3 regions of the Aurantimonas sp. DM33-3 genome follow, and region 3 is predicted to be linked to each of the others. Evidence: predicted binding sites of a transcription regulator. Region 3 holds the regulator's gene; each other region holds the start of a gene.
What was found. The regulator LexA, encoded in region 3, represses DNA repair genes until DNA is damaged. The targets are predictions, from matches to a motif close to TGTTCNNNNTGTGTTCNG.

Region 1 (10,186 bases), on a different contig from region 3:
GCGCACCATCAAGCCCGGCGCCTATCCCTGGCCGAACGGCGTCAACGACTGGCGGCCGGCCCATATCCATTTCTCGGTCTTCGGCCATGGCTTCGCCCAGCGGCTGATCACCCAGATGTATTTCGAGGGCGACCCGCTGATCTGGCGCTGCCCGATCGTCGCGACGATCCCCGACCGGGCCGCCGTCGAACGGCTGATCGCGCCGCTCGACATGAACAATGCCGTACCGATGGACAGCCGCGCCTATCGCTTCGACATCGTCCTGCGCGGACGCCGGTCGACGCTCTTCGAGAACCGGACGGAGGGCAATTGATGGTCCAGCCGCTTCCCTATTTGAAGGAATCGCCGTCGCAGACCGCCGGCCCCTACGTCCATATCGGCTGCACGCCGAACTACAGCGGCATCGAGGGCGTCTATGCCGAGGATCTCGGCGCCCGCATGGTGGATGCGCAGACGCAAGGCGAGCGCATCCGCATCGTCGGCCGCGTCTTCGACGGAGTCGGCACCGCGCTGAAGGACGCCCTGGTCGAGATCTGGCAGGCCGATGCGCAAGGGCTCTATCCCGGCCCGTCCGAGACCCGCGGCACCGCCGATCCGCATTTTGCCGGCTTCGGCCGCTCGCCCGGCGACATGACCACCGGCGAGTTCGTCTTCGAGACCATCAAGCCGGGCCCGGTGCCGTTCAAGGACGGCCGCCCCCAGGCGCCGCATGTGACGGTCTGGATCGTCGCGCGCGGCATCAATCTCGGGCTTCACACCCGCATGTATTTCGGCGACGAGGAGACGGCCAACGCGGCCGATCCGGTGCTGGCGCGCATCGAGCACCGTGCGCGGGTCCAGACGCTGATCGCGCCGCGCACGCAGGAGGGCGACGTGCCGACCTACCGGTTCGACATCCGCCTGCAGGGCGAGAACGAGACGATCTTCTTCGACATCTGACGGCTGCAAAGATATCCATGGCACAGTTCAAGACACTGAAAGACGCCGTCGCCGACAATCTGCGGCCCGGCGACATCGCGGCCTTCGAGGGCTTCACCCATCTCATCCCCCACGCGGCCGCCCATGAGGTGATCCGCCAGGGGATCGGCGACCTGACCCTCGTGCGGCTGACGCCCGACCTCGTCTACGACCAGCTCGTCGGCTGCGGGCTGGTGAAGAAGATGATCTTCTCCTATCTCGGCAATCCCGGCGTCGGCCTGCTGCGGCGCGTGCGCGACGCGGTGGAGAACGGCGTGCCGCAGCCGCTGGAACTGGAGGAACACTCCCACGCCGCCCTCGCCAATGCCTATGAGGCGGGCGCAGCCGGCCTGCCGATGGCGGTGTTCCGCGGCTACAAGGGCGCCGGGCTGAAGGCCGTCAATGCGAACATCCGCTCGGTCACCTGCCCCTTCACCGGCGAGGAACTGGCTGCCGTTCCCGCGATCCGACCGGATGTCACCTTCATCCATGCCCAGAAGGCCGACCGGAAGGGCAATGTCCTGATCGAGGGCATTCTCGGCGTCCAGAAGGAGGCGGTGCTGGCGGCCAGGCGCGCCGTCATCACCGTGGAGGAGATCGTCGACGACTTCGACGACGCCCATCCGAACCTCACCATCCTGCCGCACTGGACGATCAGCGCGATTGCCCATGTGCCCGGCGGCGCCCATCCGTCCTATGCCCGCGGCTATTACGGCCGCGACAATGCGGCCTATGTCGAATGGGACGAGATCGCCGCGGACATGGACCGGTTCAGGGCCTGGATCGACACCCATGTCATGCAGGCCGGGCCGGAGGATTTCGCCGGCCGCGTCGAGACGCTGAAGGGGAAGATGTGATGGCGAGTGCGGACTTCACGCCCGACGAGATGATGACCATCGCCGCCGCGCGGGCGCTGTCGAACGACGACGTCTGCTTCGTCGGCATCGGTGCGCCCTCGGCCGCCTGCAACGTCGCCCGGCTCACCCATGCGCCGGACATCACGCTGATCTACGAGAGCGGCACCATCGCCACGGCGCCGAGCGTCCTGCCCCTGTCCATCGGCGACGGCGAACTCTGCGAGACCGCGCTCACCACCGTCTCGGTGCCGGAGATGTTCCGCTACTGGCTGCAGGGCGGCCGCATCTCCATCGGCTTCCTGGGCGCGGCGCAGCTCGATCCCTTCGGCAACATCAACACCACGGTGATCGGCGACTACGCCCATCCGAAGACCCGCCTGCCCGGCGGCGGCGGCGCGCCGGAGATCGCCTCGTCCTGCGGCGAGGTGTTCATCACCATGAAGCAGACGAAGCGCGGCATGGTGAAGGCGATCGACTTCTTCACCTCCTTCGGTCACGGCAAGGGCGGCTCGGACCGCCAGGATCTCGGCATCACCACCAGGGGGCCGACGCTGCTGGTCACCGACATGGCGGTCTGGCGGCCGAATCCCGAGACCAAAGAATTCGAGGTCAATTCCATCCATCCCGGCGCCTCGCGCGAGACGATCGCGGCGAGCTGCGACTGGGATGTCGTCTATGCGGCCGATGTCGGCGAGACGCCGCCGCCGACCGAACTGGAGCTCTCCACCCTGCGCGAGATCAAGGCCCGTACCGCGGCCGCACATCGGCGGAACGCCGCGTGACGACCACCCGCACCCGCGTCGTCATCATCGGCGGTGGCCCGGCCGGCCTGCTGCTCGCGCTCATCCTGCACCGCGCCGGCATCGAAAGCGTCGTCCTGGAGCGCAAGAGCCGCGACTACGTCCTGTCGCGCATCCGCGCCGGCGTCCTCGAACAGGGCACCACGGATCTCCTGCGCACTGTCGGCCTCGGCGCGCGAATGGACCGCGAGGGCCTCGTCCATGACGGCTTCGACATCGCCTGGCGCGGCGAGATGCTGCATGTAGACCTGCGCGAACTGACCGGCGGCAAGACCGTCACGGTCTATGGCCAGACCGAGGTGACCCACGATCTCTACGACGCCCTCGACGAGGCCGGCGTGCCGGTCATGCACGAGGTCGAGGACGTCGCGCCGCAGGACATCACCGGCAGCGCGCCCTTCGTCACCTACCGTACGCGCGACGGCGAACAGCGGCTGGAATGCGACTTCATCGCCGGCTGCGACGGCTTCCACGGCGTCTGCCGGCAGGCGATCCCAGCATCCAGCATCGAGACCTTCGAGCGGGTCTATCCCTTCGCCTGGCTCGGTGTCCTGTCCCGCACGCCGCCGATCCAGGAGGAGCTGATCTACGCCAATCACAGCCGCGGCTTCGCGCTGTGCTCGCTGCGCAATCCGCAGCTCTCGCGCTACTACATCCAGTGCGACGCCGACGACGACGTCGCCAACTGGCCGGACGAGCGCTTCTTCGACGAATTGCAGGCCCGGCTGCCCTCCGCGGTCGCCGGCAATCTGGTGCGTGGGCCGTCGATCGAGAAGTCGCTGGCGCCGCTGCGCTCCTTCGTCGCCGAGCCGATGCGCTACGGCCGGATGTTCCTCGCGGGCGATGCCGCCCATATCGTGCCGCCGACCGGCGCCAAGGGGCTGAACCTGGCGGTCTCCGACATCCATTATCTCTCGCGCGCCCTGATCGCCCATTATCTCGACAAGGACGACGGCCTGCTAGAGGCCTATTCCGAAACCGCGCTGGCGCGGGTGTGGAAGGCCGAGCGCTTCTCCTGGTGGTTCACCTCGATGATCCACCGCTTCGAGGAGCACGGCGCCTTTTCGCAGCGGATCCAGGAGGCGGAATTCGACTATCTGGCCGATTCCGAGGCGGCGCAGACATCGCTTGCCGAGAATTATGTGGGGCTGCCCTTCTGACGGCCGGCAGGCCGCTCAGCCGCGTCCCGTCTCCCGCATGATCTGGCGCTGGCGCTCGCGCAGCGATGCGGCCTTCTCCTCGGTCAGCCGGTCGATGCAATGGGCGCAGGAGACCCCCTCCTCGAAGGCCGGGTCGGCGCGCTCTTCCGGCGACAGCGGCTGGCCGCAGCCATAGCAGGCGGTCCAGTCCGTCCGGGCCAGCCCGTGGCCGACGGCGACGCGGCCGTCGAAGACGTAGCAGTCGCCCTCCCAGCGGCTGTCTTCCTGCGACACGTCCTCGAGATATTGCAGGATGCCGCCCTTGAGGTGGAAGACGCTCTCGAACCCCTTGGACAGCATGTAGGCCGAGGCCTTCTCGCAGCGGATGCCGCCGGTGCAGAACATCGCCACCTTGCGGTGCTCGGCCGGATCGAGCGCGGTCTCCACATAGGCCTTGAAGTCGGTGAAGCTGTCGATCGCCGGATCCACCGCCCCGGCAAAGCCGCCGACCTTGGTCTCGTAGCGATTGCGGGTGTCGAGGACGAGCACCTCCGGATCGTCGATCAGGGCGTTCCAGTCGGAAGGGGCGACATAGGTGCCGACGCGCCGGGAGGGATCGGCCTCGGGGGCCCGCATGGTGATGATCTCCGGCCGGATGCGCACCTTGGTGCGGGCAAAGGGCCAGTCCTCGGCGGCCGAGAATTTCAGCTCGCCGCGCCCGATGCCGCAGCGCCGGTCGAGATGCGCGACCATCGTCTCCACGCCGTCCTGCGGGCCCGCCAGCGTGCCGTTGATCCCCTCCGGGGCGATGAGGATCGTGCCGCGCGTGCCGGTGTCGGCGCACAAGGCGGCGAGCTCGGCCTTCAGCGCGGGAAGGTCGTCGAGCGTGACAAAACGATAGAAGGTGGCGACGGTCAGGGACATGGCGCGTCATACCGCCGGTCTGCCCGCCTGACAAACCCTCTCAGCCCCGCGCCGCTCACCGATCCCCAGGCGACGATCCGGTGCAAATCTCGCCGGCGAGACGTGACGCGCCGCCCGGGAATGCTAAGACAGAGAGAGTTTCCCGCCGCCTCGTCCCTCCGCGGAGTTCGCAAGCGTTGATCGACCGTCTCATCGGTGTCGTTCTGATCGTCACGGGCGTCGCCATCCTTCTGCGCGAATGGGTGGGCAGCGCGGGCGCCGGGCTGGTCGCGGCCGGCGGCATCCTCGTCTTCCTGGTTCTCGCCACGCCGCGGGCGCCCTGGTCGCGCCAGGCCTTCGTGGCGCTCGGCTTCGGCCTCGTCGCCATCGCCCTCTTCACCCGTGCCGACTGGCTCGCCATCACGGTGAAGGGGCTCGAACAGGGCGGGTTCATCGCGGCCTTCTTCATCGCGCTCGCCTCGCTGCGCGGCCCCGCCGCCGCCTCGCCGGCCATCGAACGGTGCGGGCAGTATCTCGCCAGCCAGCCGCCCGGCAAACGCTATCTGGCGCTGACCACGGGCGGCCATCTCTTCGCGCTGATCCTCAGCTACGGCGCGATCTCGCTTCTGGGCGGGCTGACCGAAAGCATCGCCAGCCGCGAGCCCAACGCCGAGATCCGCGAGATCCGCAACCGGCGCATGCTGCTGGCGATCCAGCGCGGCTTCGTTGCCTCGCTCACCTGGTCGCCGCTGGCCTTCGCCATGGCGATCTCCACCTCGGTCATTCCCGGCTCGTCATGGAGCGGGGCAGCCGTCTTCGCGATCTTCAACGCGGCCCTCGTCACCTTCATCGGCTGGGCGCTCGACACCTATTTCAAGCCGAAGCTGACCCAGCCGGCGCCAGCACGGCGCGACCCGATCGGCGGCTGGCGCGACCTGAAGCCGCTCCTGGCGCTGCTCGTCCTGCTCTTTTCGGGCGTCGCGGTGCTCGAGCTTCTGACCGGGCTGCGGGTGATTGCCGTGGTGATGCTGCTGGTGCCGACCATCGCCATCGGCTGGATCGTCATCCAGTCCCGCGGCGAGAGCGGAACGGCGGCGCGCACCGCGACGCAGCTGAAGCGGCTGGCCCTCATCGACATCCCCTCCTTCCAGTCCGAGCTGATCCTTCTGGTCATGGCCGGCTTCATCGGCGCCACCGGCGGCGAGTTGCTGCAGCCGGTGATCGCCGATCAGGCCCTGGCGCTGGACGCCATCCCGGTCTCGGTGATCCTCGTCGCCATCGTCTGGATCATCCCGCTGCTCGGCCAGCTCGGCATGAACCCGATCCTGTCGGTGTCGCTGCTGGCGCCCCTGCTGCCGTCGGCGGCAGCCATGGGCGTGTCGCCGAATGTCGTGGTCGTCGCGCTGACCGCCGGCTGGGCGCTCACCGGCGCCTCCTCGCCCTTCACGGCGACGACGCTGCTGATCGGCCGGCTCGGCCATACCAGCGCCTTCCGCGTCGGGGTGGTCTGGAACGGCGGCTTCATGGCGGCGGGCCTGCTGGCCCTGTCGGCCACCGTCTTCCTCATGGCGCAGCTTTGAGTCGCACGCGGCGCGCGACATCCGCTTGACGCGTTAACGATGGCTTAACCATCGAGCCGTCGCTGGACCGCGACTCACTCTGGCGCCGATTTGTTTCTGTCCTGTTCTTGTTTCATTCCGATTTCCATGCTTACCTAACGTCGCTTTCCGGCGAAATGAGTGGGCCGGAGTTCATCACGAGGGGTGGTGGCGATGGTATCGCGGGTCAAGACGGTGGCGTTTCAGGGCATCGAGGCGATTCCCGTCGACGTGCAGGTGATGGTAGCGCCGGGCAAGGTCGGCATCCAGATCGTCGGCCTGCCGGACAAGGCGGTGGCAGAGAGCCGCGAGCGCGTCCAGGCGGCCCTGCATGCCTCCGGCCTGTCGATGCCGCCGAAGAAGGTGACCGTCAATCTCGCCCCCGCCGACCTTCCCAAGGAGGGCAGCCATTACGACCTGCCGATCGCCCTCGGCCTGATGGCGGCACTCGGCGCGATTCCGTCCGACGCGCTGGCCGGCTATGTCGTTCTCGGCGAACTCTCCCTCGACGGCATGACCACCGCGGTCGCGGGGGCCCTGCCGGCGGCGATGGGCGCCAATGCCATTGGCCTCGGCCTGATCTGCCCGGCCGAGAGCGGCGCGGAGGCGGCCTGGGCGAGCCAGGACATGGACATCGTCGCTGCCCGCAGCCTGATCCAGATCGCCAATCATTTCCGCGGCACGCAGATCATCGCGCGGCCGGAGCCGGCCATCCGGGCCGCGCCGTCCGACCTGCCGGACCTTGCCGAGATCAAGGGCCAGATCGTCGCCAAGCGGGCGCTGGAGATCAGCGCGGCGGGCGGCCACAACCTCCTGATGGTCGGCCCGCCCGGTTCGGGCAAGTCGATGCTGGCGCAGCGCCTGCCGTCGATCCTGCCGGCGCTGACGCCGCGCGAACTCCTCGAAGTGTCGATGATCGCCTCGATCGCCGGGGAATTGTCCGGCGGCAAGCTGTCGGATCGCCGGCCGTTCCGGGCCCCGCATCATTCGGCCTCCATGGCGGCGATGGTCGGCGGGGGCCTGCGGGCGCGGCCCGGCGAGGTCTCGCTCGCCCATCGCGGCATCCTGTTCCTAGACGAATTCCCCGAATTCTCGCCGGTCGTGCTGGATTCCCTGCGCCAGCCGCTGGAGGCCGGCGAAAGCGTCATCGCCCGGGCCAATCACCGGGTGACCTACCCGGCCAAGATGCAGCTCGTCGCCGCGATGAATCCCTGCCGATGCGGCATGGCCGGCGAGCCGGGCCGCAGCTGTGCCCGCGGCACGCGCTGCGCCGCCGACTACCAGGCCCGCATCTCCGGGCCGCTGATGGACCGGATCGACATCCGCGTCGACGTGCCGGCGGTGACGGCCGCCGACCTGATCAAGCCGCAACCGGCGGAATCCTCGGCCGACGTCATGGCGCGCGTCGCCGCTGCGCACGCCCTGCAGACGGAGCGCTACGAGAGCCTCGGCCTGCCCGGCTCGACCCGCAACTCCCATTGTCCGGCCGCCCTGATCGAAAGCGTCGCCGAGCCCGACCGGGAGGGCCGGACACTGCTGCAGGAGGCGGCCGAGCAGATGCGCTTCTCCGCCCGCGCCTATCACCGCATCCTCAAGGTCGCGCGCACCCTCGCCGATCTCGACGGTGACGACATGGTCCGGCGGATCCATCTGGCCGAGGCGATCTCCTACCGCATGGCCGGCGAGCGGCTGGCCGCCGCGGCATGACGGCAAGATGAGCGCGGAGCTTCACCCCGCCGTTGCGGGCTACGACCTCATCGCCGACCGCTTCGAGGCCGCGCGCCGGCTGAAGCCGTGGGAGCCGCCCTTCTATGCGCAACTGGCGGCGGCGCTTCCGGCCGGGGCGCGGCTCCTGGATTGCGGCTGCGGCACCGGTCACGCGGGGCTGGCGCATCTGCTGGAGGCCGGTGTTTCGATCACCGCCCTCGACGGCTCGGCGGCCATGCTGGCGCATTTCCAGCGGGCCTACCCGCAGGTGCGGACCATCCTGTGCGACATGCGGGCCTATCTTCCGGCCGTGTCCTTCGATGCAATCGTCGCCTGGGACAGCTTCTTTCATCTGGACCATGGCGACCAGACGGCGATGCTGGGCCGCTTCGCGGCCTGGCTGCGCCCCGGCGGCTGGCTGCTGTTCACCAGCGGGCCGTCCCATTCGAGCGTCCGCGACACGATGTTCGACGTGCCCTTCGCCTATGCCAGCTACTCGGATGCCGGTTACCGGGTGCTCCTGGCGGAGGCCGGCTTCGCCGTGCGCATGGCCGTCTTCGACGAGCCGCAGGGTGCGATCCACAAGGTCTGGATGGCGCAGAAGAATTGACGCAGTCCGAGGTTTGTTCGGACAGGAAACCAGCCGTCGCTCGGCCATCGACACCTGCGACGCAGCTGCACGCCACAGCCGCGACCACAAAGCCGCCACGCCATCAGGCGGCCCACTTAGCCGACCGCCGCCCGGTGGCGGACGCCGCGCGCTTGCGCTCTGGGACGTTGTGATCCCCTCGACAGGCTGCGCACTCCATCAATGCGCGTCATCCTCGGGTTCAACCCGAGGGCCCACGCCTCAGCGCCGATGCGGCCCGCTGCGCAGCAGCACACACGCCATTGTGCCGCAGCAACGCGCGCCTTCGGCCCGCCCGACGCTGCGGACCGTTACGCCCGCAGCGTGCCGCCGGTGGCCTTTTCGACCTGGGCGACGATCTTGGCGGACACCGCCTCCAGATCCTCTTCGGTCAGGGTCCGCTCGACCGGATTGAGGGTGACTTCCAGCGCCACCGACTTGCGGTTCTCGCCGAGCGCGGCGCCGGTGAAGACGTCGAAGACGCGGACCTCGCCCACCAGTTTGCGGTCGGCGCCCTCGGCGGCGCGCACCAGCTTCAGCGCGTCCACGTCGCTATCGACGACGAAGGCGAAGTCGCGGCGCACCGGCTGGAAGGCCGAGAGTGACAGCACCGGCTTGGTGCGGGTCGCCTTGCGCTTGGGCGTCGGGATCGCGTCGAGGAACACCTCGAAACCGCAATGGGGCCCGGAGGAATCCAGCGTCTTCAGCGTCTTCGGATGGAATTCGCCGAACTCCGCCAGCACCACCTTCGGCCCCAGCTTGATCCGGCCGGAGCGGCCCGGATGGTACCAATCGCTCGCCGGCGCCTCGATCATCAGCCGGTCGACCGGCGCGCCGGCCGCCTCCAGCGCCGCGATGGCGTCGGCCTTGGCGTCGTACACCGAGACGGCGGAGGCATTGCCGTTCCACGACCGGCCGCCGCCGGACATGATGGCGGTGCCGCGGCGCAGGCCGCCGGCGACGCGCAACTGGCCGTCCGGCTCGTCCGAGCGGTAGATCGCCGCCACCTCGAACAGCGCCGTGTCGCCATGGCCGCGGGCGGCGTTGCGCGCCGCCGCCGTGATCAGGCCCGGAAGCAGCGACGGCCGCATGTCCGACATGTCGGCCGAGATCGGGTTCTCCAGCTTCAGCGCGGCCGCGCCGCCGCCGAAGGCCGCGGCGTGGCTCTCGGCGATGAAGCTGTAGCTCACCGTCTCCACCATGCCGCGGGCGGCCAGCGCCCGGCGCGCGGCGCGGTCGCGGATCTGCGGCACGGTGAGGATGCGCCCACCGACGGCACCGGCCGAGGGCAGCGGCTGCGGCGCGATCGTGTCGACGCCGACGAGGCGCATGACTTCCTCGACGAGATCGGCCTTGCCGTCGATGTCCGGCCGCCAGCTCGGGCTGACGACGCTGGCGGTCTCGCCTTCCGGCGACACGGCAAAGCCGAGGCTTTCCAGGATGGCGACCTGCCGGTCGCGGTCCACCTGGATGCCGGTCAGGCGCTCGGTCTCGGTGAAGGGCAGGACGATGGGCGCCGGCGCCGGCGTTGTGCTCTCGACGACGACGCGGCGCGATGGCGTGCCGCCGCACAGATCGAGGACAAGGCGCGTCGCCA
Region 2 (10,186 bases), on a different contig from region 3:
CATCGAGGCGCTGGAGGTGATGGAAGAACTCGACGGCCAGATCGAGCTCGTCGTTTCCGACGTGGTGATGCCCGAGATGGACGGCCCGACGCTGCTGCGCGAGATGCGCAAGACGCGGCCGGAGCTGAAGTTCATCTTCGTCTCCGGCTATGCCGAGGATGCCTTTGCCAAGAACCTGCCCGAGGGCGAGAAGTTCGGCTTCCTCGCCAAGCCGTTCTCGCTGCGCGAGCTGGCCGTGGCGGTCAAGAACATGCTCGACGAATAGGTTTCCGGCCGCCCCGGCGGCTCAGCCCTGCCGGGCGACCGCAATCCTGGCCGCAAGCCGGGCATTCGCCTCGACCAGCGCGATATTGGCCTCCAGCGAGCGACCGCCGCTGAGGGTGAAGATGCGGGCGAGGAGGAAGGGCGTCACGGCCTTGCCGGTGATCCCCTCCGCCTCGGCATCGACAAGCGCCTGGGCGATCCAGCCGTCGACCTCGCCGCGATCGATCGCCAAGGCTGCGTCGAGCGGGTTGGTCACCAGCATGCCGCCATCGATGCCGAGACTGTCGCGGGCAGCCTGGAAGCCGGCGATTTCGGCGGCACTGTCGAGGCGCAGCGGGACCGGCAGGCCCGAGCTGCGCGACCAGAAGGCCGGCAGATCGTCGGTGCCGTAGCCGACCACCGGAACGCCTTTGGTTTCCAGCACTTCCAGCGTCTTCTGCAGATCGAGAATCGCCTTGGCGCCGGCGCAGACGACGATGACCGGCGTGCGCGCCAGCTCTTCGAGATCGGCGGAGATGTCGAAGCTGGTCTCAGCGCCGCGATGGACGCCGCCGATTCCGCCCGTGGCGAAGACGCCGATGCCGGCGAGCGCACTGGCGATCATCGTGGCGGCGACCGTGGTCGCGCCGGTGCGGCCGGTGGCCAGGGCATAGGCGAGGTCGGCGCGCGACACCTTCAGAACGTCTTTCGCGGTGGCAAGGGCCGTGAGCTCGGCGGGCTCGAGCCCGATCCGCAGCCGGCCGTCGAGGACGGCGATGGTCGCCGGCACAGCCCCTTCCTCGCGGACGATCGCCTCGACCCGCTCGGCCATGGCGAGATTGCGCGGATAGGGCATGCCATGGGTGATAATGGTCGATTCCAGCGCGACGATCGGCGCCTTCGAAGCAAGCGCGTCGGCGATTTCGGCGGAGGCCGTATAGGGCAGGGCAGAGGTCAAGACGCAGGCTCCGGTGCGCGGGGATCATGCAGCGCGGCGACGCCCTCGGCGATCCTCCGCGACAATGCGTCCGGGGATAACGGATCGGACGAAATCCGCAACGAGGCGGCGACGATGCCGGCGCGCACGGCGTCGAGCCAGGGCGTGCCGGCGCACAAAGCCGCAAAGGCGGTGCCGGCCAGATTGTCGCCGGCGCCGGTGATGTCCTTCGGAACGACGGTGGGCGGCTGCTGCAGGAGGACGGTCTCGCCGTCGATGATCATCACCTCGCGCGGACCATCGGTCACCACGGCGCGATGGACGCCGAGCTCGCCCAGCAGTTCGGCGATGAGCTGCGGGCTGGTGCCCGTCGTCGCCTCGACGAGGCTGGCGGCCTCGGCATAGGAGAGGAACAGCGCCGAGATGTTGGCGAGCGATTCCTGCAGGCGGCCGATCTTGGCCGGCGAGACGCCGATCGCGCCGACCGGCTTGCCCGCCGCCTCCCGGGTGATCGTCGCGATCGCGTCGGACGGCAGGTTGGCATCGACGAGGACGCCGTCGGCCTTGCCGATCGCGGCGCGCACGGCGCTCTTGGTGAACAGCCGCGGCACCAGGAGGTCGTAGAGCGCCATGTCGGCGATGCCGGCGACGAGTTCGCCCTTGTCGTCGAGAACGGCGGTGTAGGTGGGCGTCATGCGGTCGAGCCAGGTGACCGACAGGTCGGTGACGCCGAGGGCGCGGATCGCGTCGGTGACGCGGCGCCCGTCCGGATCGCCGCCGCGGGCGCTGTGCAGGCTGATCGTCGCTCCGGCCTGGACCATGGCCTGAACCGCGTTGAAGGCCGCGCCGCCGGGACAATCCACCAGCCGCCCGGGATTGGAGGCATGCGGGATGAAGGGCGCGTCCGAGATCGCGCGCCGGTCGATATGGGCCGCACCGGCGGCATAGATCAGGGGGGCGGTCATGGGCGGGCTCTTCATCAAAACTTCAGAAATCCATCGCCTCGAAGCGATTCGCCGCAGCGCGCGGAAACGGAACAAACCGGGATCGCGGGCTTGCGGAACGGGAACAAAAAGAGTACATGGTGATGGTGCGGCTCGTCATTGCACCCCCGTCCAACGCGTGGAATAAGGTCTCGTCTCTCATGGCACAGAATTCACTCAGGCTTGTCGAGGATAATTCGTTGGACAAGAACAAGGCGCTCGACGCCGCGCTGTCGCAGATCGAGAGAGCCTTCGGCAAGGGCTCTATCATGCGGCTCGGCGAGAACGAAAAGATCGTCGAGATCGAGACCGTTTCCACCGGCTCGCTGGGCCTCGACATCGCGCTCGGCATTGGCGGCCTGCCGAAGGGCCGCGTCGTCGAGGTCTATGGTCCGGAAAGCTCGGGCAAGACGACGCTGGCACTGCACACCATTGCCGAAGCCCAGAAGAAGGGCGGCGTCTGCGCCTTCGTGGATGCCGAGCACGCGCTCGACCCGGTCTATGCCCGCAAGCTGGGCGTCGATCTGGAGAACCTCCTGATCTCGCAGCCGGACACCGGCGAGCAGGCGCTGGAGATCACCGACACGCTGGTGCGCTCGGGCGCGATCGACGTGCTGGTGGTCGATTCGGTCGCCGCGCTGACGCCGCGCGCCGAGATCGAGGGCGAGATGGGCGATTCGCTGCCCGGCATGCAGGCCCGGCTGATGAGCCAGGCGCTGCGCAAGCTCACCGGTTCGATCTCGCGCTCCAAGTGCATGGTCATCTTCATCAACCAGATCCGCATGAAGATCGGCGTCATGTTCGGCTCGCCCGAGACGACGACGGGCGGCAACGCGCTGAAGTTCTACGCCTCGGTCCGTCTCGACATCCGCCGCATCGGCGCGATCAAGGACCGCGACGAGGTCACCGGCAACCAGACCAAGGTCAAGGTGGTCAAGAACAAGCTGGCGCCGCCGTTCAAGCAGGTCGAGTTCGACATCATGTATGGCGAGGGCGTCTCCAAGACCGGCGAGCTGGTCGATCTGGGCGTGAAGTCCGGCATCGTCGAGAAGTCGGGCGCGTGGTTCTCCTACAACAGCCAGCGGCTGGGGCAGGGACGCGAGAACGCCAAGTCGTTCCTGCGCGACAATCCGGCCGTCGCCGACGAGATCGAGACGCTGATCCGCCAGAATGCCGGTCTTCTCGCCGAGCAGCTTCTGGACGACACCGGCCCGGGCGACGATTCCGACGCCTGATCGGCAACGGCAGCACGACATGCGCGACGGCCTGCCCTTCCGGGTGGGCCGTTTCGCGTTGGGGGGTCTGATGGACAGGCGGAGCGGGCCTCTGTACAACGCGCCTTTGCCCGAGGCTGACGGCGTGCGCGCCGCGGCGACGGGCTCTTCCCGCAGGTATTCCGAAGGTCGCATTCATGAGTGGCGTCAACGAAATCCGGTCCGCGTTCCTCGACTATTTCGCGAAGAACGATCACGAGCGGGTGGCCTCGTCGCCGCTCGTGCCGCGCAACGACCCGACATTGATGTTCACCAATGCGGGCATGGTGCAGTTCAAGAACGTCTTCACCGGCGTCGAGACGCGGCCCTACCAGCGCGCTGCGACCTCGCAGAAATGCGTGCGCGCCGGCGGCAAGCACAACGATCTCGACAATGTCGGCTACACCGCGCGGCACCACACCTTCTTCGAGATGCTGGGGAATTTCTCCTTCGGCGACTACTTCAAGGACCGGGCGATCGAACTCGCCTGGAACCTGATCACCAAGGAATTCGCGCTGCCGGCCGACCGGCTCCTGGTCACCGTCTATTCCGAGGACGAGGAAGCGGCGGCGTTGTGGCGCAAGATCGCCGGCCTGTCCGACGACCGCATCATCCGCATCTCGACCTCCGACAATTTCTGGGCGATGGGCGAGACCGGCCCGTGCGGCCCGTGCTCGGAAATCTTCTTCGACCATGGCGAGGGCATCCCCGGTGGCCCTCCGGGCAGCCCGGACGAGGATGGTGACCGCTTCATCGAGATCTGGAATCTCGTCTTCATGCAGTTCGAGCAGCTCAGCGCCGACAATCGCGTCGAGCTGCCGCGCCCGTCGATCGACACCGGCATGGGGCTGGAGCGCTTCGCGGCGATCCTGCAGGGCGTCCACGACAATTACGACATCGACCTGTTCAAGGCGCTGATCGCCAGCGTCGAGGCGACCATCGGCTCGCGCGCCGAGGGTGACAGCGTCGCCAGCCACCGTGTCATCGCAGACCACCTGCGTTCGACCGCCTTCCTGATCGCCGACGGCGTGCTGCCGTCGAACGAGGGCCGCGGCTATGTCCTGCGCCGCATCATGCGGCGGGCCATGCGCCACGCCAAGATGCTCGGGGCGCGCGAGCCGGTGCTCTACAAGATGCTGCCGACGCTGGTCGCCGAGATGGGCCGCGCCTATCCCGAACTGGTGCGCGCCGAAGCGCTGATCTCCGAGACGCTGAAGCTGGAGGAGCGGCGCTTCCTGCAGACGCTCGACCGCGGCCTGTCGCTGCTCACCGACGCGACAGAGGGCATGGATGCCGGCGCCAAGCTGTCCGGCGAGACCGCCTTCAAGCTCTACGACACCTACGGCTTTCCGCTGGATCTGACCCAGGACGCGCTGCGCCAGCGCGGCATCGAGGTCGATCTCGACGCCTTCAACACCGCCATGGAGCGGCAGAAGGCCGAGGCGCGCAAGAGCTGGACAGGTTCCGGTGAAGCCGCGTCCGAGACGATCTGGTTCCCGATCCGCGAGCGCGTCGGCGCGACGGAGTTCCTCGGCTACGACACCGAGCGGGCCGAGGGCTCTGTCATGGCGGTGGTGCGCAACGGCGCCGAGGTCCCCGCAGCGGGTGCCGGCGACGAGGTGGCCATCGTCCTCAACCAGACGCCCTTCTACGGCGAATCGGGCGGCCAGCTTGGCGACACCGGCATCATGCGCGGCGACGGCGTCGAGATCGTCATCGCCGACACGCAGAAATTCGCCGAGGGGCTGTTCGTCCATCGCGGCAAGGTGAAGTCGGGCACGGTGAAGCCGGGCATGCCGCTGGACCTGATCGTCGATCATGGCCGGCGCACCAAGATCCGCGCCAACCATTCGGCGACGCATCTCCTGCATGAGGGCCTGCGCGAGATCCTTGGCAGCCATGTCGCGCAGAAGGGCTCGATGGTCGCGCCGGAACGGCTGCGCTTCGACTTTTCCCATCCCAAGCCCATCGATGCCGCCGAACTCGCCGAGGTCGAGCGGCTGGCCAACGGCATCGTCCTGCAGAACGCCCCGGTCGAGACGCGGCTGATGGCGGTGGACGACGCGATCGCATCGGGCGCCATGGCGCTGTTCGGCGAGAAATACGGCGACGAGGTCCGGGTCGTGTCCATGGGCACGGGCGAGGAAGGCGAGAAGGCCGGCAAGACCTTCTCCATCGAACTGTGCGGCGGCACCCATGTGAACGCCACCGGCGACATCGGCCTCGTCCATATCCTGGGCGAGAGCGCGGTCGGGGCCGGCGTGCGCCGCGTCGAGGCGCTGACCGGCCAGGCGGCGCGGGATCATCTCCTCGCGCAGGATGCCCGCGTCCGGCAGATGGCGTCGATCCTCAAGGTCTCGCCGGCCGATGCGCCGGCGCGCCTGGAAGCGGTTGTCGAAGAGCGCCGCCGGCTCGAGCGCGAACTGGCGGAAGCCCGCAAGCGGCTGGCGCTGGCCGGCGATGGCGCGAGCGGCGAGGGCGGTTCGGCATCGAAGGTCGTGGCCGGGGTCGGCTTCCTGGGCCGTGTGCTCAACGGCGTTGCCGGCAAGGATCTGAAGGGCCTGGTGGACGAGGCCAAGACCCAGCTGGGCTCGGGCGTCGTCGCCTTTGTCAGCGTCGATGCCGGCAAGGCCAGCGTCGTCGTCGGCGTCACGGCGGACCTGACCGACCGTTTCGATGCGGTGGCGCTGGTGCGTGAGGCGAGCGTCGCGATCGGCGGCAAGGGCGGCGGTGGCCGGCCCGACATGGCGCAGGCCGGCGGTCCCGACGCGGACAAGGCCGATGCGGCCGTCGCCGCGGTCGAAGCGGCGATCGAGGCCGCGGGGGGCTGAGGCCGACCGCACACGCTTATCGAGGATCAAGGGGCGCCGCGGGCGCCCCTTTTACGTTTGTGCCACTCGGCCCGCGCCGGTCCGCAGTGCCGCAATCGTGCAGGCGCGCCCGACTGACACTGCGCCCTGCCAGAGACGCCGCCGTCTCGTCTCCACATACGAAAACGCCCGGCGGTGAGGCCGGGCGTTTCGTCATTCAGCTGTCGGGCTGGCGATCAGGCCATGGCCTTCTGCAGGTTCTCGTCGACCTTGTCGAGGAAGCCGGTGGTCGACAGCCACGGCTGGTCCGGGCCGATCAGCAGCGCCAGGTCCTTGGTCATGTGGCCGCTCTCCACGGTCGACACGCAGACCTTCTCCAGCGTCGAGGCGAACTCGGCAAGGGCTGCGTTGTCGTCGAGCTTGGCGCGGTGGGCGAGGCCACGGGTCCAGGCGAAGATCGAGGCGATCGAGTTGGTCGAGGTCTGCTCGCCGCGCTCATGCTGGCGGTAGTGGCGGGTGACGGTGCCGTGGGCGGCTTCCGCTTCCACGGTCTTGCCGTCCGGCGTCATCAGCACCGAGGTCATCAGGCCGAGCGAGCCGAAGCCCTGGGCCACGGTGTCGGACTGCACGTCGCCGTCGTAGTTCTTGCAGGCCCAGACATAGCCGCCCGACCATTTCAGGTTGGAGGCCACCATGTCGTCGATCAGGCGGTGCTCGTAGGTGATCTTGGCGGCCTTGAACTTGTCCTCGAACTCGGCCTCGTACACCTCCTGGAAGATGTCCTTGAAGCGGCCGTCATAGACCTTGAGGATGGTGTTCTTGGTCGACAGATAGACCGGGTAGCCGCGCTGCAGGCCGTAGTTCAGCGAGGCGCGGGCGAAGTCGCGGATCGACTCGTCGAGATTGTACATGGCCATGGCGATGCCGGCGGCCGGGGCGTCGAACACCTCGTGCTCGATGGTCTCGCCGTCTTCGCCGACGAACTTGATCGACAGCTTGCCCTTGCCGGGGAACTTGAAGTCGGTGGCGCGGTACTGGTCGCCATAGGCATGGCGGCCGACGATCACCGGCTGGGTCCAGCCGGGCACCAGGCGCGGCACGTTCTTGGCGATGATCGGCTCGCGGAAGATGACGCCGCCGAGGATGTTGCGGATCGTGCCGTTGGGCGAACGCCACATCTTCTTCAGGCCGAATTCGGCGACGCGGTCCTCGTCCGGGGTGATCGTCGCACATTTGACGCCGACGCCGTGCTTCTTGATGGCGTTGGCCGCATCCACCGTCACCTGGTCGTCGGTGGCGTCGCGGTTCTCCATGCCGAGGTCGTAATATTCAAGGTCGATGTCGAGATAGGGATGGATCAGCTTGTCCTTGATGAACTGCCAGATGATCCGGGTCATCTCGTCGCCATCGAGTTCCACGACCGGATTGTCGACCTTGATCTTCGCCATCTCTGTCTTCCCCCTGAAGCAATGAAAACGCGGCCCTGAGCGGCCGCATGAATGCAGGACGCGGTGCCACGCCCGAAACTCACGGCGCCCTATAACACCCGTATCGGTGGACGCAAAGCATGGGCGGCGCCGCTCGCCGCCGGTGGGCCGGTGCGACTCGCCACCAACCGCACAGGAGTTCGCGCATGACAGCATCGGTGGTGGCGGAGGCGCCCTGCGGCCGGGTTCGGGGCAACCGCATCGGCGGCATCGCTTGCTTTCTCGGCATTCCCTATGCCGTGCCGCCGGTCGGACGCCTGCGCTTTGCCGCGCCGAGGCCCGCCGCGCCGTTTCGGGGGACCTTCGACGCCGATGCCTACGGGCCGGCAGCGCCCCAGCGCCGCGCTCTGGCCGAACCCTTCGCCACCTTTGCCGGGCTGAAGCGGACCTTCAGCGAGGACTGCCTGAACCTGCATGTCTGGACGCCGGACACGCGCGGGTCGCGGCCGGTCCTCGTCTTCATCCATGGCGGCGGCTTCATCATCGGCTCGGGATCGCAATATCCCGGCGCCGATCTCGCCCGCCGCGGCGATGCCGTGGTGGTGACGCTGAACTACCGGCTCGGCGTCTTCGGCTTCAACGGCTTTGCCGAACTGTTTCCCGGCGACGCGCGCTTTGCCGCCAATGCCGGGCTGCTCGACCAGCGGCTGGCGCTCGCCTGGGTGCGCGACAACATCGCGGCCTTCGGCGGCGATCCGGAACGGGTGACGATCGCCGGCGAATCCGCCGGGGCGGCCTCCGTCGCCTTTCACATGGCAGCGCCGGGATCGCATGGGCTGTTCTCGCGGGCGATCATGCAGTCGGGCGGGCTCAATCTGTTCTATCCGCGCCAGCAGGCGATGGAGATCGGCGAGCGCACGCTGGCAGTCCTCGGCGCAGAGGCCGATCGCGAGCGTCTGTTCCGGCTGGCGCCCCGGGCCTTCGGTCTCGCGGCCCGCAAGGTCACGGCGGAATTTCCCGGCATCCCCTCGCGGCCGCATTTCGATTGCGGCGAACTGCCGGACGGCCCGCTGCCCGCGCTCTACCGCGCCATGAAGCCGGTGCCGCTCCTGATCGGCACCAATCGCGACGAGTTCTCCTTCTTCAGCGAGTTGCCGATCTTCAAGATCGACAGCGACAAGCCGTCCCTGGCCCGGTGGGTGGCCGAGACCGCGGGGGAGGCGGCGGCCGAGAGGATCGCCGCGCTCTATCCCGCGGGCCGGGCCGGGCGCATCGCCTTCGGCACGGATCTCCTCTTCCGCATGGCGGCGATCCACATAGCCGACAGCCAGTCGCAGCGCGCGCCCACCTACATGTACCGGCTGGACTGGGAGGCGAAGGGGCTCCTGTCGCGGCTCGGAGCGACCCATTCGGTCGACCTGCCGCTGCTGTTCGAGGATTTCCTGAAGCCGTTCCGCAGCGTCTATCTCGGCGTCCTGCCGGATCCCGCGCGCCAGCAACTGGCGGGACGGATGCGCGATCGCTGGATGGCCTTCGTCAATGGCGGCCCGCCCGGCGACGACTGGCCGACCTACCGGACCGAGACCCGCGAGACGCTGGTCCTGTCGGCCCGCCGCGACCGGGTCGAGGCCGATCCCGATCCGCTGCGCCGCATCGCCTGGGAAGGGGTAGACGGCGCGACGCCTTGAACCAGCGCGGCTGGGGATGCTCTTGCGCCCCGCTTGGCGTGGCGGGCGTGGCGCGGTATCAGCGAGCCGAACAGAGGATGTCGCCAGCGTGCCCGAGAACCAGTCGCCCAACAAGATGCCCGAGGCCGGGCCTGCCATCGTGCTCGTGGAGCCCCAGCTCGGTGAGAATATCGGCATGGTGGCGCGGGCGATGGCCAATTTCGGCCTGTCCGACCTGCGCCTCGTCAGCCCGCGCGACGGCTGGCCGAACGAGCGGGCGGTGGCCGCGGCGTCGCGCGCCGACCACGTGATCGAGGCCGCCCGGCTCTATGACAGCGTCGAGGCGGCGGTGGCCGATCTGACTTTCGTCTATGCGACGACGGCGCGGGCCCGCGACAGCTTCAAGCCGGTGCGCGAGCCGGAGACGGCCGCCGCCAATCTGCGGGCGCGGATCGGCGCCGGCCAGTCGGCGGGCATCCTGTTCGGCCGCGAGCGCTTCGGCCTGTCCAACGAGGAAGTGGGCCTTGCCGACGAGATCGTGACGTTCCCGGTCGATCCGGATTTCGCCTCGCTGAACATCGCCCAGGCCGTGCTTCTGATGAGCTATGCCTGGCGCATGGCCGGCTCGGCGGATGTCACCAAGCCGCGATTCTCGGCGCCCGAAGTGCCGCCGGCGCGCAAGGAGGACCTGCACCGGCTGCTGGAGCATCTGGAGACCTCGCTCGACCGCAACGGCTATTTCTATCCCGAGCACAAGCGCGAGGCGCTGGCCCAGAAGCTGCGCACCATGCTGACCAAGGCCGGCTTCTCCGAGCCGGAAGTGCGGACCATGCGCGGCGTCATCCGCTCCTTCGACTACGTCATTG
Region 3 (10,186 bases):
GCCGCCGCGCGGCTTTGCGGCGGCGCTTGGCGCGCGCCATCGCGCCGGCGAGTTTGCGCTCATCGCCGAAGTGAAGAAGGCGAGCCCGTCCAAGGGCCTGATCCGCGAGGATTTCGACCCGCCCGCCCTCGCAGCCGCTTATGAGCGCGGCGGCGCCGCCTGTCTCAGCGTTCTCACCGACACGCCGTCCTTCCAGGGCGATCCGTCCTTCCTGACGGCGGCGCGCGCGGCGACGAGCCTGCCCGCGCTGCGCAAGGATTTTCTCTACGACACCTATCAGGTGGCCGAGGCCCGCGCCTGGGGCGCCGACGCGATCCTCATCATCATGGCCGCGGTCGACGACGCCCTTGCCCGCGACCTCGAAGCCGCGGCCGTCGCCTATGGCCTGGACGTGCTGGTCGAGGTGCATGACGAGGCCGAGACCGAGCGGGCGCTTGCCCTCGCCTCGCCGCTGCTGGGCATCAACAACCGCAATCTGCGCACCTTCGAGACCTCGCTGGACACCGCGGAGCGGCTGGCCGCCCTCGTGCCCGACGATCGCGTCCTGGTCGGCGAAAGCGGCATCTTCACCCATGCCGATTGCCAGCGTCTCGCCGGGCACGGCATCCGCACTTTCCTCGTCGGCGAGAGCCTGATGCGTCAGGAGGACGTCGAGGCCGCGACGCGGGCGCTGATCGGCGGCGATCCTGCCATCACGGTGCCCGCATGAGCGATCCGCGCGACGCCACGCTGACGCATCTCGACGCCACCGGCGCCGCGTCCATGGTCGATGTCGGCGACAAGGAGCGCACGCGCCGCGTCGCTGAGGCCGAAGGCTTCGTGATGATGGAGCCGGCGACGCTCGACCTGATCCTGGCCGGCGAGGCCAAGAAGGGCGACGTCATTGGCATTGCCCGCATTGCCGGCATCATGGGCGCCAAGAAGACCCACGACCTGATCCCGCTCTGCCATCCGCTGATGCTGGAGAAGATCGGTGTCGAGATCACCGCCGAGCCTGCGCTGCCCGGCCTGCGGGTCACCGCGACGGCGCGGGTCGGCGGCAAGACCGGCGTCGAGATGGAGGCGCTGACGGCCGTCTCGGTCGCCTGCCTCACCATCTACGACATGGCCAAGGCGGTCGACCGCACCATGACCATCAGCGGCATCCGCCTCCTGGCGAAATCCGGCGGCCGCTCCGGCGACTGGTCGGCGGACGCCGCGTCGTGAGTCTCATCCCCGTCGAGGAGGCCTATCGTCTCCTCGTCGAGGACGCCCGCCCCCTCGACCGAACCGAGACGCTGCCCCTGCGCGACGCGTCGGGCCGCATTCTGGCCGCGGACCTCGCCTCGCGGCGCACCCAGCCGGCCTTCGACGCCTCCGCCATGGACGGCTACGCGGTCCGCGCCGCCGACCTTGGCGACAAAGCGCCCTTCCCCTCCCTGCGGCTCGTCGGCGAATCGGCCGCCGGCCATGCCTATGACGGCACGCTGCAGCCAGGCGAGACCATCCGCATCTCCACCGGAGCGCCGGTCCCGGCCGGCGCCGACGCCATCCTGATCCAGGAGAACGCCGACCGGCGGGACGGCACCGTCACGGCGACGGCGCCGGTCGTCGTCGGCCAGCACATCCGCCCGGCGGGAATCGACTTCGCAGCCGGCACGCCGCTTCTCACCGCCGGCACCGTGCTCACCCCGGGCGCCATCGCGCTGGCCGCCAGCGGCGGCCATCCGTCGATCCCGGTACGCGGCCGGCCCCGCGTGGCGATCCTGGCGACCGGTGACGAGCTCGTCCTGCCCGGCGAACCCATCGGCCCCTCGCAGATCGTCGCCTCCAACACCTTCGGCGTCGCTGCGCTGGTGCGCGAGGCCGGCGGCCTGCCGCTGAATTGCGGGATCGCGCCCGACCGGGAAGCGGCCATCGATGCCCAGCTGACGCAGGCGATCGCCGACGGCGCCGATATCTTCGTCACCATCGGCGGCGCCTCGGTCGGCGACCACGATCTCGTCGGCAAGGTCTTCGCCGCCCATGGCGTCTCCCTCGACTTCTGGAAAGTGGCCATGCGCCCCGGCAAGCCGCTGATGGCCGGCAGGCTGGGCGACATGCGGGTCGTCGGCCTGCCCGGCAACCCCGCCTCCTCCATGGTCGCCGCCACCCTCTTCCTGGCACCGCTGGTCCGGCGCCTCGCGGGCCGTCCCGCGCGTCCGCTGTACCGCCGGGGCGTTCTCGCCGCGCCGATGTCGGACAATGGCGACCGCACGGATTTCGTCCGCGCCCGGATCGAACCGGATGGCGCCGGCCCACCCCGTATCGTGCCGTTGTCGCGCCAGGATTCCTCGCTGCTGTCGATCTATGCTGCGGCCGATGCCCTGCTCGTGCGCCCGGTCCGCGCCGCACCGGCCGAAGCAGGCGATCCCTGCGATTACGTCCCCCTGACGGCGCTGGAGCCACTTGCGGAACACAACTAGAACAGATAGGTTTGTTCAGGTTTTGTTTTGAGGAGTCGCCCGGATGCTGACGCGCAAGCAGCACGATCTTCTGGTCTTCGTGAACGATCGGGTGCGCGAGACTGGTGTGCCCCCGTCCTTCGATGAAATGAAGGACGCGCTGGACCTGCGGTCCAAGTCCGGCATTCACCGCCTGATCACCGCGCTCGAGGAGCGGGGCTTCATCCGCCGCCTGCCCAACCGGGCCCGGGCGCTGGAAATCCTGAAACTGCCCGAGTCGATTCAGGGCAACCGCCCGGCACCTGTCGGGCGCACCGGCTTCAAGCCGAGCGTCATCGAAGGCAGTCGCGATACCGCCCGGCCCGCCCCCACGGCGCAACCGGCGCCGGCCAAGGCGTCCGCCTCGACGGCCATCCCTGTCATGGGGCGGATCGCCGCCGGCGTGCCGATCTCGGCCATCCAGCACAACACCCATTCCATCGTCGTTCCGCCGGACATGCTGGGCAGCGGCGAACATTACGCCCTCGAAGTGAAGGGCGATTCGATGATCGAGGCCGGCATTCTCGACGGCGACACGGTGGTCATCCGCCGGGGCGACACGGCGACGCCGGGCGAGATCGTGGTCGCCCTCGTCGACGACGAGGAAGCGACCCTGAAGCGCTTCCGCCGTCGCGGCGACACCATCGCGCTGGAGGCGGCCAATCCGGCCTATGAAACCCGGATCTTCGGCTCGGACCGGGTCAAGGTCCAGGGCAAGCTGATCGGCCTGATCCGCCGCTACTGACCGCTCCGGACGGAACGCGGTCGGTGCAGAACGGGTGATAGGTCCTCGCGACTCGCGCCCGAAGCGTTGAGGCCCGAAACCGGCTCGTCCTCGCTCAGGGCCCAACCGTCGCGGTTCGGCCTGAACCGGCCGGGCCCCCATTGCTGACGGTCGCCGAGGCCGGCTGCGTGACGGGTACCGGCGGGTCTGGCGCGGCTGGCTTGCGCCAGTATTCCGGCCAGGGCGCCAGCCGGTGAACGTTCCAGCGTTCGGGCGGATCGCTGACCGCCGGCACGATGCGGGGCCGGCCTGTCGCCGCCTCCCGGCCGATCGCCAGCGAGCCGGTCCGCCGCAGCGTGCGCAGCGTCACCAGAAAGGCGCCGGATCGGCATTCCGTCAGCCGGATCGCCCGTGAGACGATGGCAACATCCGCCTCGTCGCAGGCATCGCCCGTGCGGGCATAATCCTCAGTCCAGACCACCCGCAGGCCGCCGCGCGTGGTGAAGCGGCAGTATTTGGCCGCGCACTCGGCGGGAATCGTCGCACGGATCCGCTCGGTGTCCGTGCCCCGCGGCGCCCGCGCCTCGAAGGCCCGCTCCCATTGTTCCGCGATGAAACCGCTGGGCCTTGCACGAAGGAAAGCAAGCTGGCCCTCCGCCGCGAGAGTCGCGACCTCCTTGCCGTCCTCGAAGATCAGCAGTTCCGGTGGGACCGTCCTGTCGGGCGCTGCGACGAATCCGGCGAGTGCCAGCGGCAGGCCAAGCCAGCGCAACCGGCTTGCCAGACAGGACGCGGTGAGGATCGCCGCCGTCAGCAGCAGAAGTCCCGATGCGGTCATGCGTCCGATCGCCTGGTCCGGCAGCCAGGCATAGACGTTGCGGGCGATCTCGAGGACGAGCCAGAGGCCGGCACCCATCGCCTGGAACGGCCAGGCGTCGAGCCCGAACGGAATCAGCAGCGTTCCCACCAGCGCCAGCGGCATGATCCACAGCGTGAAGAGCGGCATGGTCAGGAGATTGGCGACGAAGCCGAAGGCCGCCATCCGGTGGAAGTGATAGGCGGCATAAGGCGCGGTTGCCGATCCCGCCAGAAGCGACGTGACCATGATCGCAGAGAGCGCGACCAGGATCTTGCCGGCGACGCCCCTATCCGTCTCGCGGCCGCGTTCGCGCCCCGCGCGCCATTGCGACAGGGCCGCATAGCCGCCGATCAGCGCCACGGTCGCCGCAAAGCTCATCTGGAAGCTGGCGGTCATCACCGCATGCGGAGCGACGAGGATGACGACGATGGCAGCGATCGCCACGTTGCGAAGCGTCAGGGCGGGGCGGTCGATCAGCACGGCGCCGAGCATGATCGCCAGCATCACGAAGGATCGCTGGGTCGCGACATTGGCGCCCGAGATCGCCAGATAGATCGCCGCGACGGCCAGCGCGACAAAGGCCGCAATCTTCTTCGCCGGCAGGCGCAGCGAGATGGCCGGCACGAGGGACAGCGACGACCGCACGGCCAGCATGGCGAAGCCGGCGACGATCGCCATGTGCAGGCCCGAGATCGACAGGACGTGGGCGAGCCCCGTGCCGCGCAGCCATTCGCGGGCATCGTCGGGGATACCGGCGCGTTCGCCGGTGATGAGGGCCGCGGCGATGGCGCCTTCCCGGCCGCCGATCACCATGCTGATGCGCTCGGTCAGGGCGAGGCGCGTCTGCGTCTGCAGATGCCGCAGTTCGGCCAGAAGACCGCGTCCATCGTCGCTTGCCGTGGACGGCGTCGGCTCGGCCTCCGGCGCGCCGAGCGAATAACCATAGGCTCCGATCCCGGCAAAGAACGGCGCCATGGCAAAGTCGTAGCTGCCGGGAAATGCCGGACCGGACGGCGGCCCGAGCCGGACGAGGCCGCGATAGAGGCCGCCGGGCGCGATCGGCTCATGTCGGCTGCCGACGACGATGCGCACTCGCTCCGGCGGTCGCGACAGGACTGGCCGCTCGGTTTCTGCGACTGCGATCACATAGCGATAGCGTCCGTCCTCCGTCCGCTCTCGCGAGAGGACGGGACCGGCAATGCGCACCGTCGCCTGGCCGGACAGGATCGTCGTTTCGGTGCGCTGAATCTCGCCGATCGCAAGGGCGGTACCCACGAAGGTGAAGCCCGCGAGGATCAGCATCGGGTGCAGAACGGGGCGTCCCATACGGCGCAGCGCGAGGCCGAGGCTGGCGATGGCGGCAAGGACGGTCAGCCAGACATTCGGGGCCCAGCCGGCGCCGTGGACGAGCGCCACGCCGATCATCAGGCCGAGCGGGACCAGGAGAAAACCGGTACGGGCGCGGGTCTCGGCGGCAAACTGGTCGGCGAGCCATTCCCGGCCGAGACGGCGCCAACGGCTACGCGGCGGCAGCACGATCGTCGCCCGCCAGCGCCGGAACGCTGCCCGAACGGCGTCGCGCCGCCCGAAGGCCGCGCCTGCGCGTTCGTCGCGATCGCTGGCGCTGTCCATGCCGTCCGGTCCCGTCGGCTTGTCTCTCCCCTCGCCTATGGTACACAGCCGCCAAGCGAAAGCGATCCACGCCGATCGCTCCCAACACTCAGCGTATCAATATCGGAGAGACCATGACGGACGCCGTCGTGACCCGCTTTGCCCCCTCGCCGACGGGCTTCCTGCATATCGGTGGCGCGCGCACGGCGCTGTTCAACTGGCTCTACGCCAGGGCAACGGGCGGCAAGATGCTGCTGCGGATCGAGGACACCGACCGCGCCCGCTCGACCGAGCCGGCGGTCCAGGCGATCATCGACGGGCTCGACTGGATGGGCCTGACCGCAGACGAGCCGCCGGTGTCGCAGTATGAGCGGGCGGACCGCCACCGCGAGGTGGTCGAGGAGATGCTCGCCAAGGGCGAGGCCTATCGCTGCTACGCCAGCCAGGCCGAACTGGAAGAGATGCGAGAGACCGCGCGCGCCGAGAAGCGTCCGCCGCGCTATGACGGCCGCTGGCGCGACCGCGACCCGTCCGAGGCCCCCGAGGGCGTCAAGCCGGTGATCCGCCTGCGAGCGCCGCTGGAGGGCGAGACGATCGTCCGTGACAAGGTGCAGGGTGACGTCCGCTTTCCCAACAAGGATCTCGACGATCTGGTGCTGCTGCGCTCAGACGGCAGCCCGACCTATATGCTGGCCGTGGTCGTCGACGACCATGACATGGGCGTCACCCACATCATCCGCGGTGACGACCACCTGACCAATGCTGGCCGCCAGACGCTGATCTACAAGGCGATGGGCTGGGACGTGCCGGTCATGGCGCACATCCCGCTGATCCATGGCGCGGACGGCGCCAAGCTGTCGAAGCGCCACGGCGCGCTGGGCATCGAGGCCTACCAGGCCATGGGCTATCTGCCGGTGGCGCTGCGCAACTACCTCGTGCGGCTCGGCTGGAGCCATGGCGATTCCGAGATCATCTCCACCGAGGAGATGATCGAATGGTTCGATCTCGGCGAGATCAACAAGGGCGCTGCGCGCTTCGACTTCGCCAAGCTGGAAGCGCTCAACGGCCACTGGATCCGGCGCAGCGACGACGCCGATCTGGTCGACATGCTGATGGCCGAGCGGGACGTGCTGCCCAATGGCGGCATCCTGAAGACCCGCTCCGACGACGAAATCCGATCCAAGCTGACCGCGGCCATGCCCGGGCTGAAAGAGCGCGCCAAGACCCTCGTCGAGCTGACCGAGAGCACCGCCTATCTCTTCGCCGACCGGCCGTTGTCCTTCGAGGACAAGGCGGCGGCGATTCTCGACGATGGCGGCCGCGAAATCGTAGGCGCCCTCGCCAAGCGCTTCGAGGCGGCCCCGGACTGGTCTGCGGCGGAGCTGGAGGCCATAGTACGCGCCTATGCCGAGGAGAACGGCCTGAAGCTGGGCAAGGCGGCACAGCCCCTGCGGGCGGCCCTGACCGGCCGCACCACCTCCCCGGGCGTGTTCGATGTACTGGCCGTGCTGGGCCGGGACGAATCGCTGGCGCGGCTGGGCGATCAGTCGGCCTGACCAAGGACAGGACTATTGCGGCGCAACACATTGCGTGATCGGAAACTTGTCGCACTCCTGGGTTTGGAGTAGTCAGGCATCTGAACAATCTGTGTGCGCTGCGAGAGGTCGATACCTGAGCGGCTATCATCGAAGGGAAAACGCATGACGGAACAGTCGGCGAAGCTCACATTGGGTCAGAAAGATGCGGATCTGGCCGTTCGCAGCGGCAGCATCGGACCGGACGTCGTCGACGTCACCGCGCTGTACAAGCAGACCGGTCTCTTCACCTACGACCCGGGCTTCTCCTCGACGGCGTCCTGCGAATCCAAGATCACCTATATCGACGGCGACGAGGGTGTGCTGCTGCATCGCGGCTACCCGATCGACCAGCTCGCCGAGCGCGGTGATTTCCTGGAGACCTGCTACCTGCTGCTCTACGGCGAACTGCCGACGACCCGCGAGAAGGACGATTTCGTCTACCGCGTGACCCGGCACACCATGGTCCACGAGCAGATGAGCCGGTTCTACACGGGCTTCCGCCGCGACGCGCATCCGATGGCCGTCATGGTCGGCTCGGTCGGCGCCCTGTCGGCATTCTACCACGACTCGACGGATATCGCGGATCCGCACCAGCGGATGGTGGCGAGCCTGCGCATGGTCGCCAAGATGCCGACCATCGCGGCGATGGCCTACAAGTACCATATCGGCCAGCCCTTCGTGTATCCGCGCAACGATCTCGCCTATGCCGAGAACTTCCTGCACATGTGCTTCGCGGTGCCCTGCGAACCCTACCGGATCAACCCGGTGCTGGCGCGGGCCATGGACCGGATCTTCATCCTCCACGCCGATCACGAGCAGAACGCCTCGACCTCGACGGTCCGGCTGGCCGGCTCTTCGGGTGCCAACCCGTTTGCCTGCGTCGCCGCCGGCATCGCCTGCCTCTGGGGCCCTGCCCATGGCGGCGCGAACGAGGCTGCGCTCAACATGCTGATGGAGATCGGCACCAAGGACCGCATCCCCGAGTTCATTGCGCGGGCCAAGGACAAGAACGATCCGTTCCGCCTGATGGGCTTCGGCCACCGGGTCTACAAGAACTACGATCCGCGCGCCAAGATCATGCAGCAGACCTGCCACGAGGTCCTCGACGAACTCGGCATCAAGGACGATCCGCTGCTCGAAGTGGCGATGGAGCTCGAGCGCATCGCGCTGACCGACGAGTACTTCATCGAGAAGAAGCTCTACCCGAATGTCGACTTCTACTCGGGCATCACCCTGAAGGCGCTCGGCTTCCCGACCACCATGTTCACGGTGCTCTTCGCCGTGGCGCGCACGGTCGGCTGGATCGCCCAGTGGAAGGAGATGATCGAGGACCCGCATCAGCGGATCGGCCGTCCCCGCCAGCTCTATACGGGCGCCGAGATGCGCGACTACGTCGCCGTCGACGAGCGCGGCTGAGGCTTAGCCGCCTCGAGATCAAAGAAAAACGGGCGCTGCGGCGCCCGTTTCTATGTCTGGATGGAAGTCCTGCCGCGCGCAATGCAATCGAGGACGATCGCGGCGGCCGCCTCGCCCGGCGCAACGTCGATCCGCATCATCTCGCGGATGTCGGCAAAGCCAGCGCGCTGCGCCGCCCGCTCCGGCGTCGGCGTCATCAGCCGCTCGAGCCGGCGGGCCAGCATTTCCGGGCGCACGAATTCGTGGAAATGCTCCGGCACCAGCGCGTGGCCGACGATGAAGTTCGGCATTGCCGCCGTCCAGGCCGAAATCAGGTGCCGGAACTGGTAGGCCACCGGGTCGAGCCGGTAGGCCAGCGCCATCGGAACATCGGCCAACGCCAGCTCCAGCGACACCGTGCCGGAGGCCGCCAGCGCCGCGTCGGCTTCGGCAAAGGCCGACCATTTCGCGGTCTCGCCGGTGACGATCTCGGGCTTCACCTCCCAACCGGCGATCTTCTGTTCGATCAGACCACGATGCCGTTCGAGCGCCGGAATGACCGCCGTGACGCCCGGCATACGCTCCCGAAGGACATCGAAGGTACGGCCAAAATCGTCGATCAGCCGGTTGATCTCGCCGCGGCGCGACCCCGGCAGGATCAGGAGACGCGGAGGCGATGCCGGAGGGCGCTCCGGCGCGGTGCGCGCCGGGTCGGCGATCATCTGCGCCAGCGCCGGCACCCGCATCAGCGGATGGCCGACATAGGTCGATGGCGGCCCATCCAGCCGTTCCATGGTGGCGGGCTCGAAGGGCAGGATACAGATGGCGTGGTCCACATAGGCCCGCATCTTTCGTGCCCGCTCCTCGCGCCAGGCCCAGACCGTCGGCGGCACGTAATTGACGATCGGCACGTCCGGCAGTTTCTCGCGCACCCGCTTCGCCACCCGGTGGGAGAAGGTCGGGCTGTCGATGATGACGAGGATATCCGGACGCGAGGCGATCACCGCGTCGGCCACCTGAGACAGTCGGCGCATCAGCTGCGGCAGCCGCGCCAAGATCGCGCCGATCCCGATGATCGACAATTCGTCGATGTCGAACAGGCTGTCGAGACCCTCGGCCTGCATCGCCTCGCCGCCGAGCCCCACCAGCCGCAATCCGTCGCCAAGTTTCGGACGAAGAGCGCGGATGAGATCGGCCCCGATCCGGTCCCCTGACGCTTCCCCGACCACGAAGGCGATGGTCGTCATGGCCGGTCTCCCCCGTCGTCGCCGTTTGCCATGCCGGTATCCTCTCCGAGACCGACGATTGCGATGCCCGCGGCTTCGGCGGCCTCGAGCACGTCGTCGATCCCGAGGATCAGGCTGCGCCCGGCCGTCGCCCCGATCACCGTGATGCCGGCAGCGGCCGCCTCCTCGATGGTGGCGCCACCGATGCTCGGCAGGTCGAAGCGCTCGTCCTGGGTCGGCTTGACGCTTTTCACCAGCACGCAGCGCTCGGAACGTCCGATGCGGCCGCGAACCTTGAGATCGGCGACCCTTTGGAGCATCTCGCGCGTACC

Region 1: a site for LexA is predicted at 6,339-6,356, ahead of H9Q09_RS03095 (YifB family Mg chelatase-like AAA ATPase). Genes of this name have one in related genera too.
Region 2: a site for LexA is predicted at 2,245-2,262, ahead of recA (recombinase RecA). Genes of this name have one in related genera too.

Annotation. Positions count from the first base shown of each region.
Region 1 covers NZ_JACSGS010000002.1:65,889-76,074, forward strand. The annotation lists gene pcaH (protocatechuate 3,4-dioxygenase subunit beta) at 1-313, shown strand, start outside; gene pcaG (protocatechuate 3,4-dioxygenase subunit alpha) at 313-939, shown strand; gene H9Q09_RS03070 (CoA transferase subunit A) at 957-1,814, shown strand; gene H9Q09_RS03075 (CoA-transferase subunit beta) at 1,814-2,596, shown strand; gene pobA (4-hydroxybenzoate 3-monooxygenase) at 2,593-3,774, shown strand; gene H9Q09_RS03085 (rhodanese-related sulfurtransferase) at 3,790-4,677, opposite strand; gene H9Q09_RS03090 (hypothetical protein) at 4,854-6,236, shown strand; gene H9Q09_RS03095 (YifB family Mg chelatase-like AAA ATPase) at 6,429-7,961, shown strand; gene H9Q09_RS03100 (class I SAM-dependent methyltransferase) at 7,969-8,571, shown strand; gene pheT (phenylalanine--tRNA ligase subunit beta) at 8,901-10,186, opposite strand, start outside.
Region 2 covers NZ_JACSGS010000009.1:119,762-129,947, reverse strand. The annotation lists gene H9Q09_RS13850 (PAS domain-containing sensor histidine kinase) at 1-265, shown strand, start outside; gene H9Q09_RS13845 (pseudouridine-5'-phosphate glycosidase) at 287-1,201, opposite strand; gene H9Q09_RS13840 (PfkB family carbohydrate kinase) at 1,198-2,145, opposite strand; gene recA (recombinase RecA) at 2,325-3,398, shown strand; gene alaS (alanine--tRNA ligase) at 3,575-6,247, shown strand; gene H9Q09_RS13825 (NADP-dependent isocitrate dehydrogenase) at 6,463-7,674, opposite strand; gene H9Q09_RS13820 (carboxylesterase family protein) at 7,860-9,341, shown strand; gene H9Q09_RS13815 (RNA methyltransferase) at 9,457-10,186, shown strand, end outside.
Region 3 covers NZ_JACSGS010000001.1:451,774-461,959, forward strand. The annotation lists gene trpC (indole-3-glycerol phosphate synthase TrpC) at 1-709, shown strand, start outside; gene moaC (cyclic pyranopterin monophosphate synthase MoaC) at 706-1,206, shown strand; gene glp (gephyrin-like molybdotransferase Glp) at 1,203-2,444, shown strand; gene lexA (transcriptional repressor LexA) at 2,488-3,207, shown strand; gene H9Q09_RS02535 (ComEC/Rec2 family competence protein) at 3,302-5,677, opposite strand; gene gltX (glutamate--tRNA ligase) at 5,791-7,212, shown strand; gene gltA (citrate synthase) at 7,357-8,649, shown strand; gene lpxB (lipid-A-disaccharide synthase) at 8,700-9,875, opposite strand; gene lpxI (UDP-2,3-diacylglucosamine diphosphatase LpxI) at 9,872-10,186, opposite strand, start outside.